Laspinema palackyanum D2c: one gene and its partner. The protein of the gene in region 1 interacts with the protein of each later gene in a pairwise test. Links are inferred from orthologs where the notes say so. Each region holds a gene or a part of one and is shown on either strand. Other genes may lie near its edges.

Region 1 (2,826 bases):
GGAATTCCTCCTGGTCTGATGACTGGACCTCGGCCCCAGGCAGGCCCACTGACTGGGGCTAGGTCTTAGGACCATCTGGCTCAGGATCGGGCAACTCGGTCAAGCCCAAGGCTATCTTTGCTGCAACTATAGATCCTAGCTGATCCAGGGCGTCAAGGGCGATCGCCTTTCCATAAAAAACCACGGCTCTGCGGGTGATTATCCCTTGAACAATGGGCTATGCAGCTATTTTTTAGGGAGAATCTAAAATTTTACCAAAAAAAGTGCTGGAGTAATTTTTTTGGGGCGATCGCGCCCTGAAAATGTTACTCTGGCCTCAGACTGAGGAACCGGAAGTTAGAAGTCCCTGACACCCCCTGAATCTGGCCTGGGGCCGATCGCCTTTTCCGGGGATCGTCCCGTCCAGGTTATAAACCGGGTTTGGGGTCCTCATCTATCCAATACTGTACCGGCCTTCTAGGAATCTCAAAAATTTTCAGCCAATCAGGGGTATAATAAAATAACCGTTATTTCACTCAAGGCTATTTTTTATTGACTTTTTGTTTCCAATCTGTAATAAATACATTGTTATCCGTAAATAAACTATCCAATCTGTTCCGGATCAAGTAAGGGTTTACTCCTAGTCATCAATCCCAAACCAGACTCTTTAAGATCTAGAGGTGGAAGTTAATTCCCCGGCACGGCTCACTGCCTCGGCCCTTTTAAAACTGATGTAAGGAAAACACCCGATATCCATTTAAGACCTATTTGAATCGCATCTATTATTACTCAAGACTCATATCTGAACATAGTTGGAGGACTGTCATTTGTCGAAATCTTATAAAGTAGCCATTCTCGGCGCAACGGGTGCCGTGGGCACTGAATTGTTAGAGTTGCTGGACTCTCGCGCCTTTCCGATGTCGGATTTAAAGCTGTTGGCTTCCCCGCGATCGGCAGGCAAAACCTTGACTTTCCGAGGGGAAGAAATTCCCGTGGAAGTGGTCGAAGAAAGTTCGTTTAAGAACGTGGATGTGGTCCTGGCTTCAGCCGGTGGGTCCACGTCTAAGGCTTGGGCCTCCAAAGCAGTGGCTGCTGGTGCTGTGGTGGTGGATAACTCCAGTGCCTTTCGCATGGATCCGAATGTCCCCCTGGTGGTTCCAGAAGTGAACCCAGAAGCAGCAGCGCACCATCAAGGCATTATTGCTAATCCCAATTGCACAACCATTTTGATGGCGGTGGCGGTATGGCCCCTGCATCAAGTCCAGCCGGTACAGCGGATTGTGGCAGCAACTTACCAATCTGCCAGTGGTGCCGGTGCCCGGGCGATGGAAGAAATGAAGGAGCAGGCGACGGCTATTCTGCAAGGTCAGACGCCAAAAACGGATATTTTCCCTTACCCGTTAGCGTTTAATTTGTTCCCGCATAATTCCCCCCTGAATGACCAAGGGTATTGCGAGGAAGAAATGAAAATGGTCAATGAGACTCGCAAAATATTTGGGGATCCTGACATTAGAATTAGTCCAACTTGTGTGCGAGTTCCTGTGCTGCGAGCGCATTCGGAGGCGTTGAACTTAGAATTTGCCCAGCCTTTTAGTGTGGCAAAGGCTCGGGAAATTTTAGCTGCTGCTCCTGGAGTTAAGTTGGTGGAAGACTGGCAGGCGAATTATTTCCCGATGCCGATGGAGGCGACGGGTCGTGATGAAGTGTTGGTGGGTCGGATCCGCCAGGATATTTCTGGGCCGAATGGGTTAGAACTTTGGCTAAGTGGCGATCAAATTCGCAAGGGGGCCGCGTTAAATGCGGTGCAAATTGCTGAATTGTTGGTGGCTCGAAATTGGATTCGACCGGCAGCGGCTGTCTCTGCTTAGAATGCCGGAGGCAGTGTCATCGGCAATCTGACTGGGAGTCAAGGTTCGAGGTTAGCACGGATGTTGTAGTCCGGGATTGGGGCGATCGCCCTTTGGAGTTCCTTTCTGTAGGGTCGGAAATGATGCTCAGTCTATACCCCTTGGTGAGTCTGGGTGTTGAACGGTTCCTCTGAAACGGCGATCGCCTCGCCGGACTTGCTCGATCCAGTCTGCACCGATGGCTAGATGCTATGCAGGGGGAACAGCATCAACCATGACAGATGTGGGATTGCGTTCCATCGGTTAGAGTTTACAGTTTGACCTAGGGTCGAAGTTTCATGCCTTGGGGAAAGACTCCTCCAAACAGCGCGATCGCGACCCGATTGATCAATAACCTGAATACACAATTGATAAACAATAAGGAGAGCGTGGTGAATTTCGGACGAGTTGTCACCGCAATGATTACACCGTTTAATGCAGACGGTAGCGTGAACTATGGGGTTACAGAAAAGCTGGCCGCTCATTTAGTCGAACATGGGACTGATGCAGTGCTCGTTTGTGGCACAACAGGAGAATCACCGACCCTAACCTGGGATGAAGAGTATGAATTATTCCAGGTGGTGAAAAAGGCTGTAGGTAGCCGAGGGAAAGTGATTGCTGGAACCGGATCGAATTCTACCCGGGAGGCGATCGCAGCAACTCAAAAAGCTGCTAATATAGGATTAGATGGCTCGCTGCAAGTTGTTCCCTATTACAACAAACCCCCCCAAGAAGGGTTATATCGGCACTTTAAGGCGATCGCGCAAAGCTGCCCGGATTTCCCCATCATGCTCTATAACATTCCCGGACGCACCGGCCAAAACCTGCTTCCGGAAACCGTTGCCCGTCTTGCCGAAATTCCTAACATTGTGGCAATTAAAGAAGCCAGTGGCAGCTTAGACCAAGCCAGCTTGGTGAGAAGCCTGACCCCACCCGAATTTCAAATTTATTCTGGGGATGA
Region 2 (11,618 bases), on another replicon or contig:
AGAATCCTAACATGACCCAAAACTGGATTTCTCGATTTGAAATCTGGCCTTATTTAGAAACCTACGCCATTGATGCCGAAAAAGAACTCCTGGCTGAATTTCAAGGCAAACCCGATTTAATCGTCGGCAACTATTCTGACGGAAACTTAGTGGCATTCCTGTTAGCACGTCGCCTAAAAGTCACCCAGTGCAACATCGCTCATGCCTTAGAAAAATCTAAGTATCTGTTTAGTAACCTCTACTGGCAAGACCTTGATCCTCAATATCACTTTTCTCTCCAGTTTACCGCCGACTTGATCGCCATGAATGCTGCTAATTTTATTGTTAGCAGCACCTATCAAGAGATTGTGGGAACCCCGGATAGTGTGGGTCAGTATGAATCCTACGCCTGTTTTACCATGCCGGATCTCTATCATGTGGTCAACGGCATCGAGTTATTTTCTCCTAAATTTAACGTTGTTCCCCCAGGGGTGAATGAAGCGGTCTATTTTCCCTACACCCGCACCGAAGACCGCATCCCATCCAATCGGGAACGACTGGAAGAATTGCTCTTTACTGTGGATGACCCCGCTCAAGTTTTTGGAAAACTGGAAGACCCGAACAAACAAATTCTGTTTTCCGTCGCTCGATTGGACCGGATTAAAAATCTGACGGGTTTAGCGGAATGTTTTGGCCGGAGTCCTGAATTGCAAGAACGCTGTAATCTGATTCTGGTTGCCGGTAAATTGCGAACGGAGGAGTCTACGGACACCGAAGAAATCAGCGAAATGCAAAAATTGTATGGCATCATTGAGCAGTACAATTTGTATAATAAGATTCGCTGGTTGGGAGTTCGACTTTCTAAGAGCGATTCTGGGGAACTGTATCGGGTGATTGGTGACCATAAGGGAATCTTTGTGCAACCGGCTTTATTTGAAGCTTTTGGTCTGACGATTTTAGAGGCGATGGTTTCTGGGTTGCCGACCTTTGCCACCCAGTTCGGGGGTCCGTTAGAAATCATTCAGGATAAAGTGAATGGATTCTACATCAACCCGACGAATTTAGAAGAAACCGCAGAAAAGCTGCTGGACTTTGTGACCAAACATGAGCAAAATCCCCACTATTGGGATGAAATTTCCCAACGGGCGATCGAGCGGGTTTACACCACCTATACTTGGAAAATTCATACCACCCGCTTGTTGTCCCTTTCTAAAATTTACGGGTTCTGGAATTATACTTCCAAGGAAAACCGTGAGGATATGTTGCGCTACTTAGAGGCGTTATTTTATCTGGTTTACAAGCCCCGTGCTCAGGCGTTATTGGCGGAACACCGGAACCGATAGAGCAGGCATTGAACTTTTCCTAAGATAACCATTCAAGTTCTTTTGAAGGGGTGAGTCTTAAAGCTTGAGAATTAAGAATTAAACTCTAATCAGATTGATTAGATTAATTCTTAATTCTCAAGTTTAATCCCCTCTTCCGTTACCCCCGGATGTATCCCGGTCCCCTACCACGATGCTCTTACCGCCTCTCCCCTCATCACCCCTTCAGGTTCGAGCAGATCCATCATCGATTAACCCCCCCTCCCCATTCCGACTTGGCTTGAAATTCGAGAGTCTCGTTCTCACTAAAGTATTTTGAAATTTCCATAAAAGCCTGACCGCCAAAAAATCGAGTCTTGCCTCAGTTTTTGAGCGGCCAGTGATAGCAATTTGGGTAAATTTGGGTATAATCCAAAACAACTGGCTCTGCTCCGAATCCAGAAGGATCCAGAAAAATCACTTGTGCCTTCTTGTGACTGGGTATTTAAAAGCGGACGGGAGGGGGTCGTTTGAGATCCCGTGACTCAACATAAATAAAAGAGAGTAACCCAGGGGTATCCTATCAGATCCCCAAAATTAGCCAAGGACTACTATTTACATTGAGTAAATCTTGGTCTATGGTGCTAAGGGTATATTTCCATCAAAAATGGGGCCAGCCCATGATTCTCGGGTTCCTCATCGTCGGTTCAATAAGGCACTGCTATTGTCCAATTAGACGGAATGCGTGCATTGTAAAAACACAATTGCAAAAACAGGAGGGGGTGCAAGTTTTATTAAAAATATCTTTTTTAGTGCATCTGAATAGTAGTGAGCGATCGCCAATGTAGATAATCCATGACAACCGCTACTTTTTGATGATTAAGCCGAGCGATCGGTCTTGAAAAACTCCGAGTGATGAGTTTAGTATTTACCCAAACTATTCTGTAGATAGAATTCCCAAAATGGCAGAAATTAGCGACCCGAACAATCCCCAGGCGAACCATCTTCCAGGATCCTCTATTCCCGGATTAGATGAAAGCGATCCCCTAGAATCCTCTCGAACTTTAGAGGAAGAGGGGATTTTTTTAGATTTATCCTTACTGCAAATCATCCAAGGCCAAGCTGGAGATGATACGATTATTGGTTCCCTCGCCGACGATACCATCGTTGGCAATGCCGGGAACGATACCCTTTATGGAAATGTAGGCAACGATAGCCTCCTGGGAAACCAAGACAACGACACGATCGCCGGTGGTCCCGGTAACGACATCATTCGCGGGGTCTCTGGCAACAACGTCCTCTACGGAGACCTCACCCGAGAGGGACTCTCCCTTGAAGAAGAATTTGGCAACGACATCATCTTTGGCGGCATCGGCGATGACCTAATTTTCGGCAACCAAGGCGATGATACCCTCGATGGAGAAGGGGGGACCGACACCATTTATGGCGGCCAAGGCAACGACCTCATCATCGGTCATGAGGGGAATGACCTCCTCTCCGGTGACGGTGGCAACGACCTCATCTATGGTGGTCTCAGCAACGATAACATTGCGGGCGGTCTCGGCAGCGATACCCTCTACGGGGAAGAAGGGGATGAGATCCTCAATGGCAACGAAGGCAGCGACTTATTAGTAGGCGGTGCCGGGAACGACATCCTCTACGGTGACGACCTCACTGCCGAAGTTTTGGCGGGCGGGAACGATGTCCTCTACGCCGGGGAAGGCAATGATACCGCCTACGGTGGCGTCGGCAACGACATCATTTTTGGCAATGAAGGCAATGACGTCATTTTTGGCAACAAAGGCGCTGACATCCTCTATGGCGGTCAAGGCGATGATACCGCCTACGGGGGTCAAGATAACGACCAACTGTTTGGGGACAAAGGAAATGATGTCCTCTTTGGCAATCTCGGCGATGACTTCGTAAATGGGGGTGAAGGCAATGACCTACTCCTAGGCAACGAAGGGAACGATCTCCTCGACGGCGGTTCGGGAGACGATCTCATTTACGGCGGTCAAGATAACGATACCATTCGAGGCAGCGATGGAAATGACCAGCTTTTTGGTGATAAAGGCAATGATGTCATTTTCGGTGGAGTCGGCAACAATACCCTCACCGGCGGCCAAGGGTCGGACCAATTTGTAATTTCCCCTGGATTAGGATTTCTGCAACAAACGCGAAACTTAATTACCGACTTCAACGATGGGCAAGATTTCCTCCTCTTAGCCGATCGCATCACCTTTGAAGACCTCGACATCCGCGAGGAATTTGATGCCACCGGCACTCTCAATACCCTCATTCTCGATCGCCTCACCGGCACCGTTACCATTTTACAAAATGTCAGTGCCAGCGCCATTACCCGGGATGATTTCCTACCCCCACTCGCACCGCCACCGCCACCGCCACCGCCGGAGGCCGTGCCACTCCCAGCCATCCCCACCCCTCCGATTGTCAATGTTCCCGTAATCCCGGGACCCCCAGCGCCACCCGAACCCGAACCCGAGGAGAGTGTCATTCAATTTAGCAATGCCACCTACCGAATTAATGAAAATGGTACTCCCGAAGCGATGCTAGTCACGGTGACTCGCGGCAATAGTAGCGAAGGGTTGATTACGGTCGATGTGGTTCTTCAAGGCAATCCGGGAACTGCAACAGCGGTAGATGATTATGGCAATATTTTCCCCGTTCCTATCCAGTTTGCAGAGGGAGATACCACCGCCAAACAGGTTACTATTCCCATTGTTAACGATACCCTCGCCGAAGCTACGGAAACGATTAGCTTACAACTGGCCAATCTCACAGGTACGGCAATTTTAGGCAGCCAATCTACCGCGACGGTCGAAATTATCGATGATGATAATCCAGGAGAGTTAGAGTTTGTCATTCCAGCGGAAGGGAGTTTCCGAGTTAAAGAAGATGGAACCCTGGTCCGACAAGTCCAGGTCCGTCGAGTCAATGGCAGCAGCGGTGCCGTAGGCGCGGATATCACTCTGGCAGCGGGTTCAGCAAGTACAAATCCACCCGCCCAACCGGGAATTTTGGGAGAGGATTTTGCGGCAGTTCCGGTTCGCGTCTCCTTTGCGGATGGGGAAACGGCAACTAAAACCATTACACTCCCACCTACGGCCATTTTACGCGGGACACCGCAACTGGATGGTCTCAAAATCGTCAACTTATCCTTGACCAATCCCACAGGTGGGGTACAAGTCAGTACCACTCCAGCACCCCTGCAAATTGAAGATATTGATCAACTGGTTGTCAGTATTGAGGTGACTCCCCCGGGAAATGAGGCGTTTGAATCGGCCCAGGGGGACCTGCAAGCCCCGGCCACCCGAGAAGGGGCGTTTACGATCGCCCTGCGAGATGCCAATGGTGCTCCAGTCAATGCTCCTGCCGGGGGTTTAACGGTTTCCTATCGGGTGGATACCACCCCACCGGCACAACCCACCGATCCACAAGCAGCAGTCGAGGGTCAAGACTACAATGCCTTCTTAAATAATGCCGCCTTCACCTTGGGGAGCAATACCGTCTTCATTCCCGAAGGAACTTCCACCGCTACCATTAACATCAATCCGACTGACGACAATTTGCCCGAAGGGAATGAATTCATTAAGGTCATCCTGAATGAAACGGCTGATTACAACATCGCCAGTGACAAAAAAGAAGGGCAAGTTCTCCTAATCGATAATGACTCACCGATTGTCCGCATCAGTCCAGCCACTGGACGGATTAAGGAAGGAGAAACCCCTCAGACTGTCTTGACCATCTCGCGAGAAGATAGTGCGGGTAATCCGATCACCTCGGGAGCTTTGACCGTCAATTATGGAAGTGGCGGGACCGCCACCAATGGTGTAGATTATGACCAGTTGACTGGGCAAGCCGTGATTCCAGATGGTCAATCCTCGGTCAACGTTACGGTTCGGGCTTTGGATGATAACAATGCAGAACCCGATGAAAGCGTCCGCCTAACCCTCCAAGGGTCCACGGATACGACCCAGGTTTATCAACTGAAAGAGGGACAAGACCAGAGTGTTGTTACTCTTGAAGATAATGAGACTCCCCAAATCAGTGTAGTGGGACGGGCTGCCGATGTCTTGGCTGACCCTCCTACAGGTAACCAGTTCCAATTTATCCGGTTTGGCGATAAAGCTATCCCCTTGGCGGTGACTTATACTGTCGCCGGGACGGCTGTACCTGGTACGGACTATACGGCATTACCCCTCACCCTTAACTTTACGGCAGGACAAAGTTCGGTGTTGGTTCCGTTCACTCCTATTGACAATCCGAATGATGCCCTTGCCAAGGTGGTTGAGATTCAGTTAGTAGATGGAGCAGCTTACGATCTAGGGTTTGCTCCTCGGGGCAATTTGCTGTTCTTAAACTAAGAACAGGGTCGATTGGGGTTAACGCCCGTTAACCCTGCCCCATTTAGCCCCAGTCTCCCCAACCTTGAGAAGGGGAGACTCTGCGGCTTTTGTATCAATAGGTTAAGATCGAAATAACAAGCCTAGATTAAAACCTAGCCGGAAACCGCACCCCCTAAGTTCATGACTTCTCCAGTTCTTGTCGAAAAGAAAAAGTTAGAGCATCCACCTCGGGATATTCGTTATCTCGGCGATCGCGATCTGCGTCAGTCTGCCAAGCGCGTGGCTCAAGTGGATGCCGATATCCGCCAACTGGTGCGGGAAATGCTCCAAAGTATGTACACGGCGGATGGGATTGGATTGGCGGCACCCCAAGTCGGGGTCCAAAAACAAGTGATTGTTGTTGACTGTGATTTGGAAAACGCTGCAACTCCCCCCCTTGTCCTGATTAATCCCGTGATCAAGAAATTTGGCGGCGATGAATGCACCTATCAAGAAGGCTGCCTCAGTATTCCCGGGGTTTATTTGGATGTTAAACGCCCCGAAATTATCGAAGTGGCTTATAAAGATGAACGGGGACGTCCTCAAAAAATGACGGCGAAAGGGATTGTCTCGCGCTGCATTCAGCATGAGATGGATCACCTCAATGGTGTACTCTTTGTCGATCGCGTGGAAAATCAGTTGGCGCTCACTGAAGAACTGACCAAACAAGGATTCTCGACGAAAGACGTTAAATCCATGCTGTAGGGAAGAGCCAACGGTTAACTATTAAGGGTTAACCGTTTTTTCACCGCTTCAATTGTCACCTAGTAATACTGTAGTCATCCTTTATTGGTCAGGGTTTCTCATGTTCATGTCTCCCAAAACTTCCCTCTTTCTTGGCGCTTCCTGTGTTGCAGCGATCGCCTCGGTGGGTTCAATTTTTGAACTCTCCTCCGGACAACCTGAACTCGGTGCAGTCGCCACTACTATCATTTTGGCCGTTAGCGTTCCTAGTGTGGTTTTATTCTTCTTAGCTGCAGTGCGTGACGCGAGGTCTTCTAGCTGATTTGCCCCTCTCTCGTCGGGTTTAGGGAGTCTACTTTTTAAGGTAGGGTAGGTCCTCTCTACCCTACTCCTTTAAAACTCCTAAATCTGTCACCAGGGGTAGATGATCTGAGCCAATATTAGGTCCTTTTCGAGTGTTTAAAACTTGAATCTCTCGATTTACGAAACAATGATCGATGGGGATAGAAAGCAGGGGGTTAAGGCTAGGCCAAGTGGGCATAATTCCAAACCCTGAACGGGCATTTTTAAGGTTGGAATTTTTGACAAATTTTTTATAAATAGGAGACCATAGGCTAATATTAAAATCTCCTACAACTAGGGTTGGATTGTTTAAAGGGGCTACATAGTCAGCAATCGCTTCTAACTGCTGATTTCGCTTTTTAAATAGGTTTTTTGAGAGGGGAATATTAGTATGCGCAACCACAATAGATAAGACTTTTTCCGGAAACGATATTTGGGCGATAACTCCTCGTTTTTGGGAGTCTAAACTGTTCTCATAAACTCGTGTTAAGGGGAGGGAACTATATAAAGCTATATCTCCTTTTAATACGGCATAAGGCAGAATATCCCGTAAGGTTTCTAACTGTTCCTTCCATTCTGTTTTAACCTCCATAAATGCAGCAATATCGGGAGTTTCTTGGCGGACAAAACTTAGGAGTTTTTCGTACTGTTTATTTTGAAATAAAAGGTTAGACTGTAAAACTTTGAGGGGAATTGAAGATTGAACCGGGGTGGCGATCGCGGGATTGGGCCAGTACCAAGGCGCAATTTCTGCTAAATTTAGCACAATACAAATTAAACTAACAATAATCCAAGATTTACGCCGTTTAAAAGCAAAATAAAAAAATCCAATTATTCCCCCTATCAAATATTGTAACTTAAAATGAGAAGTCAAATCTAGGAGATAGAAAAACTGGCCCAAATATCCCAATATAGAAAGCAAAATTAATCCACAAACCCCTACTTTAACCCCATGTCTTCCTAAAAATTGAAGTTCTGTCAACTTTTGAGTTTCATTGTGTAAAACAACCCACTTGAGTTGAATTTTTAAAGGGTATGAAAGAGGTAATCGGTCAATTTCTGTTAAAAGTTTATCGGCGGTTTCTAATTGTCTGCGTTTCTGATAAATTTTTATCGCAACTGTATCAAGGCAGTAATTAATTACCCAATTAACCACTAAACCCACTCCCACTAACACAAACAAACCTCCCACTAATTTAAACGGCCCTCCTAAGTTCTGTAATCCCGACAAAATTGCTGAATTTCCCGTTTTTCCAGTAGCCTGAATACTGAGAAAAAGAAGTAACGCAGGAATAGTAACAGTCATGCCGGTAATTATAAATCTATCCATATTTTTTAGGGCTTAAACCTCGGAGTAAGTTGCTAAATACTTTACAAGAAGAATTAATGAGAACTGCCTTTAATTTGGGGTAATCTATGAAAAAATTCACAAAAAAATCTGAAAATTAGCTATACATTCCTCTAGTAAAAAAATTCATTTGATAATTTAATAATAGCCCAAAGTAATGGCGACTGCCATTACTTTGTTATCCCCAAAATCTAATCGTTTTGGTTACTTTTCTACTTTACAATCCCAAATCGACTCCAATTCTGTGGGCGCAGGCAAACCCAGAAAAAGCCACCGCATTTAATCCTTGTCCGGGAAAGGTACTATCTCCCACACAGTACAATCCCGGAATTGAGGTGCGGTTAAATGGCATTCTCAACAATCCCAATAACTTCCGTCGGGGAATCGGTCCATAAGTCCCATCCACCCGATTTAAAAACCTGCGGTGCGATCGCGGGGTTCCCACCTCCATATAATCCAATCCCGCATCTAAACCGGGAAAAATCTCTTCTAAACGCTCAATAATTCGTCCTGCCGCTTCTTCCTTCTTCTCTTCATACTCTTCCGAAGACATTCCCTCCCAATCCTTAATCCAACTGGGGGTAAACGTATGAATAATATGATATCCCTCCGGAGCTAAACTCGGATCCAAGAGGGTGGGAATCGACACAAAAATCGTCCCCTCGGGTTCTTCCATCTTCTTCCACTGGTCTAAGAGAATATGATGACAAGCGGTATCCGGTGGCAATACCCCCGCTTCTACCCCTAAATGCAAACTAATAAAACTGGGGGATTTGCGATAGCGACTGCGCCAACTTTCTTCTTGCCGAGGTAGTTCGCGATCGCCCAATAACTTGTCAAACGTATCCCATCGCGTCGCATTCGACACAATCCGTTGGGCCCGATATTCCGCTCCCGTGGTCAATTTTACCCCCACGGCCCGTCCGTTTTCGGTGATAATTTTATCAACCCGGGATTGATAGCGAATGGTACTTCCGGCATTGACTAATCCTTCGGCTAATTTCTTAGCAATTTGTCCAACGCCGCCTTTAGGATAATTAATCCCTCCATAGTGGCGATCGGAAAACACCATCCCGGCATTAATCATCGGGGTCATTTCTGCTGGAACCACGGACCAGCAATAGCATTCGATATCGATAAATTTCAGCAGGGCCGGATCTTTGATATACTTGCGGGCAATATCTCCGGCATTCAAGGGCAGATATTTGACTAACCCCAAACAGGCGAGGGGATGCTGGAAAAATACCTGCATCAAATAGCGCGGTTCTTCCAAGGACAGTAACGGCATGGCATTGAGACAGTTGAATACTTTCCAGCATTCATCGTAAAATTGGCGAATCCCCTCCCGTTCATGAGGGAACCGACTGCCTAGTTCTTGCAAAAATTTCTCATAATTCCGATGAACTTCTAGGTCCAATCCGTCCGGGAGGTGATAGTGGATCTGAACCGGATCCGGGACGGTTTCGAGGTGGACCTTGACTGCATCCAGAGCGCGAGTTAGCAGGTTCGTGGTGCCTTGGTCCCCAAATCCGAAGATCATTGAGGCTCCTTGGTCAAAACAATAGCCGTTGCGCTCAAAGGAACCCGAACTGCCTCCGGGAATGGTGTAGCTTTCCAGGACGAGGACCTTGGCTCCTTTGGCGGCGAGTTGGGTGGCGGTAACGAGTCCGCCAATGCCGGAACCGATAACGATAACATCAAAATTCTCAGTTTGGGGTGAGGTTGGGGTGGAAGCAACTGCCATGAGTCGAAGTCTTGCGATCGCCTAAAGGGTTATGAATTGGAGAGCTGACCACATTGCACTGCACCCACATTTGGACCCCAATTCGATGTTCGGGACAACCGGATGCAGGTTTTACAGACAATGCCACAAGCTATGGGGTTATTGTAAGGGAAATTTTAGGTCAGGGGCGCAGGGATTTGAGTTATTCTTGACCCCAAGCTTTGCGCCCACCCCCCCAAAAGAAATACGGGACTAGCCGCTATTGCTGACCAATCCCGCCTGCCGATCCTTTTTGAGAGGAGAACACTTTAGTAATCTCAATATAGACTTATTGAAAATCTTTGTCAATACTTATTGAGAAGTTTTTTCAGAAAAATTTTGAGCTCATCTGCGAGTTAACAACAGGTAACGGAATCTGGGGCAGAAAACGATCGCCCCCAGATGAACGAAGCAGACCCGGAAGGCAGTACAATCGGTCTGGTCTCCAACCTAGAATTTAAGACAAGCGATCGCCCAAAAAGTCCATGACCATACAAATGCGAGTTTATGTGCCGCCGCATCCGTTGATCAAGCATTGGCTTGGGGTGGCGCGGGATGCCGGAACCCCACCAGCCCTGTTTCGGAGTGCCATCACCGAATTAGGACGCTGGCTGACTTATGAAGCCTGTCGGGACTGGTTGCCGGTGGTAGAAACCACCATCGAAACCCCCCTGGCTCCTTGTCCCGCCACCTTTGTCAATCCGGAAGTGCCGGTGGTGGTGGTGCCGATCCTGCGGGCAGGATTAGCCCTGATGGAAGGGGTGCAACCCGTGCTCCCCTTGGCAGCGGTGTATCATTTGGGCATGGTCCGGGATGAAGAAACCCTGGAAGCGCGATGTTATTTAAACAAACTGCCGGATCAAATTGACCCCCAAACCCGAGTGCTGATTTGTGAACCGATGTTAGCGACTGGGGGGACAATTATGGCAACAATGGCGATGCTCACAGAACGCGGTGTGGATCCGGGGCTGATTCGGATTTTGTCTGTGGTGGTGGCATCCCCAGCCTTGCAAAAATTGAGTCAAGTCTATCCGAGTTTGAATATCTATACCGCTTGCATTGATGAAAGTCTCAATGAGAACGGTTATATTGTGCCTGGATTGGGAGATGCAGGCGATCGCGCCTTTGCAACTTGAGTCAAGGCGACACACTAGCACCGCCTTTACAAAGCCTTGACAAGCTGCCGGTGTGTCGCGCTAAAGATGAAGAGAGTACCCAGCCCAATATGTTATGATATCCAGCATTAGAGGGGTTCCGGGACCCTATATTCCCAGGGTAGAAATTAAAAAGCCACAACTGAAAGCAGCAGAAACTCAACACAGGGGAAGGCAATGAGTAATCGAGATAATTTTGCAGGCGGATTTTTACTGGGAACGATTTTAGGTGGCATCGTGGGTGGAGCGATCGGGGCGATCGTCGGTGCAAAACTAGCCGAAGATAATAATAAGCCAGCGGAAAACGGGAACCGTCCTGAACCTAGACCCCGAAAGCTGAAAAAACGGCAGTTTGCCGAACAAGCAGGCATGGAAACGGCACGGCGTTCTTTGGAAAACAAAATCGCTCAACTCAATGATGCGATCGATGACGTGCGGCAACAACTGAGCCATGTCAACGGGACTACAGTTGAGGAAACCGAGAGCGTTTCAGCCCTGATGGAAGAATCCTAACCCTATCCCGATGTTGCCACAACTAGGATGGCAAGTGCAGGATCGATGAGGAACCGGGTTTTGGACAAAATCTCTGGTGATTCCCGATAAATCTGGGTAAAAAGCCGGTTTCGGGTCCCCTACGGCTAA

Evidence for each region.
Region 2: the proteins of NG795_RS24855 (region 1) and def interact in binary tests that used the Escherichia coli proteins (3 or more experiments, as listed by UniProt). The link is inferred for Laspinema palackyanum D2c from one-to-one orthologs.

Annotation. Positions count from the first base shown.
Region 1 is NZ_JAMXFD010000032.1:42,545-45,370, forward strand. It holds NG795_RS24855 (aspartate-semialdehyde dehydrogenase), read left to right. Parts: upstream 1-806; coding sequence 807-1,847; downstream 1,848-2,826. Other genes in the region: dapA (4-hydroxy-tetrahydrodipicolinate synthase), read left to right, coding at 2,255-2,826.
Region 2 is NZ_JAMXFD010000041.1:8,272-19,889, forward strand. What follows is about bases 4,856-7,609. They hold def (peptide deformylase), read left to right. Parts: upstream 4,856-5,827; coding sequence 5,828-6,391; downstream 6,392-7,609. Other genes in these bases: NG795_RS26595 (Calx-beta domain-containing protein), read left to right, coding at 4,856-5,665; NG795_RS26605 (hypothetical protein), read left to right, coding at 6,492-6,692; NG795_RS26610 (endonuclease/exonuclease/phosphatase family protein), read right to left, coding at 6,756-7,609. Outside these bases: NG795_RS26590 (sucrose synthase), read left to right, coding at 1-1,322; more of NG795_RS26595, read left to right, coding at 2,243-4,855; more of NG795_RS26610, read right to left, coding at 7,610-8,018; crtH (carotenoid isomerase), read right to left, coding at 8,278-9,804; NG795_RS26620 (hypothetical protein), read right to left, coding at 9,767-9,931; upp (uracil phosphoribosyltransferase), read left to right, coding at 10,308-10,958; NG795_RS26630 (ssl2009 family thylakoid membrane protein), read left to right, coding at 11,154-11,489. UniProt on the Escherichia coli protein: Removes the formyl group from the N-terminal Met of newly synthesized proteins. Requires at least a dipeptide for an efficient rate of reaction. N-terminal L-methionine is a prerequisite for activity but the enzyme has broad specificity at other positions.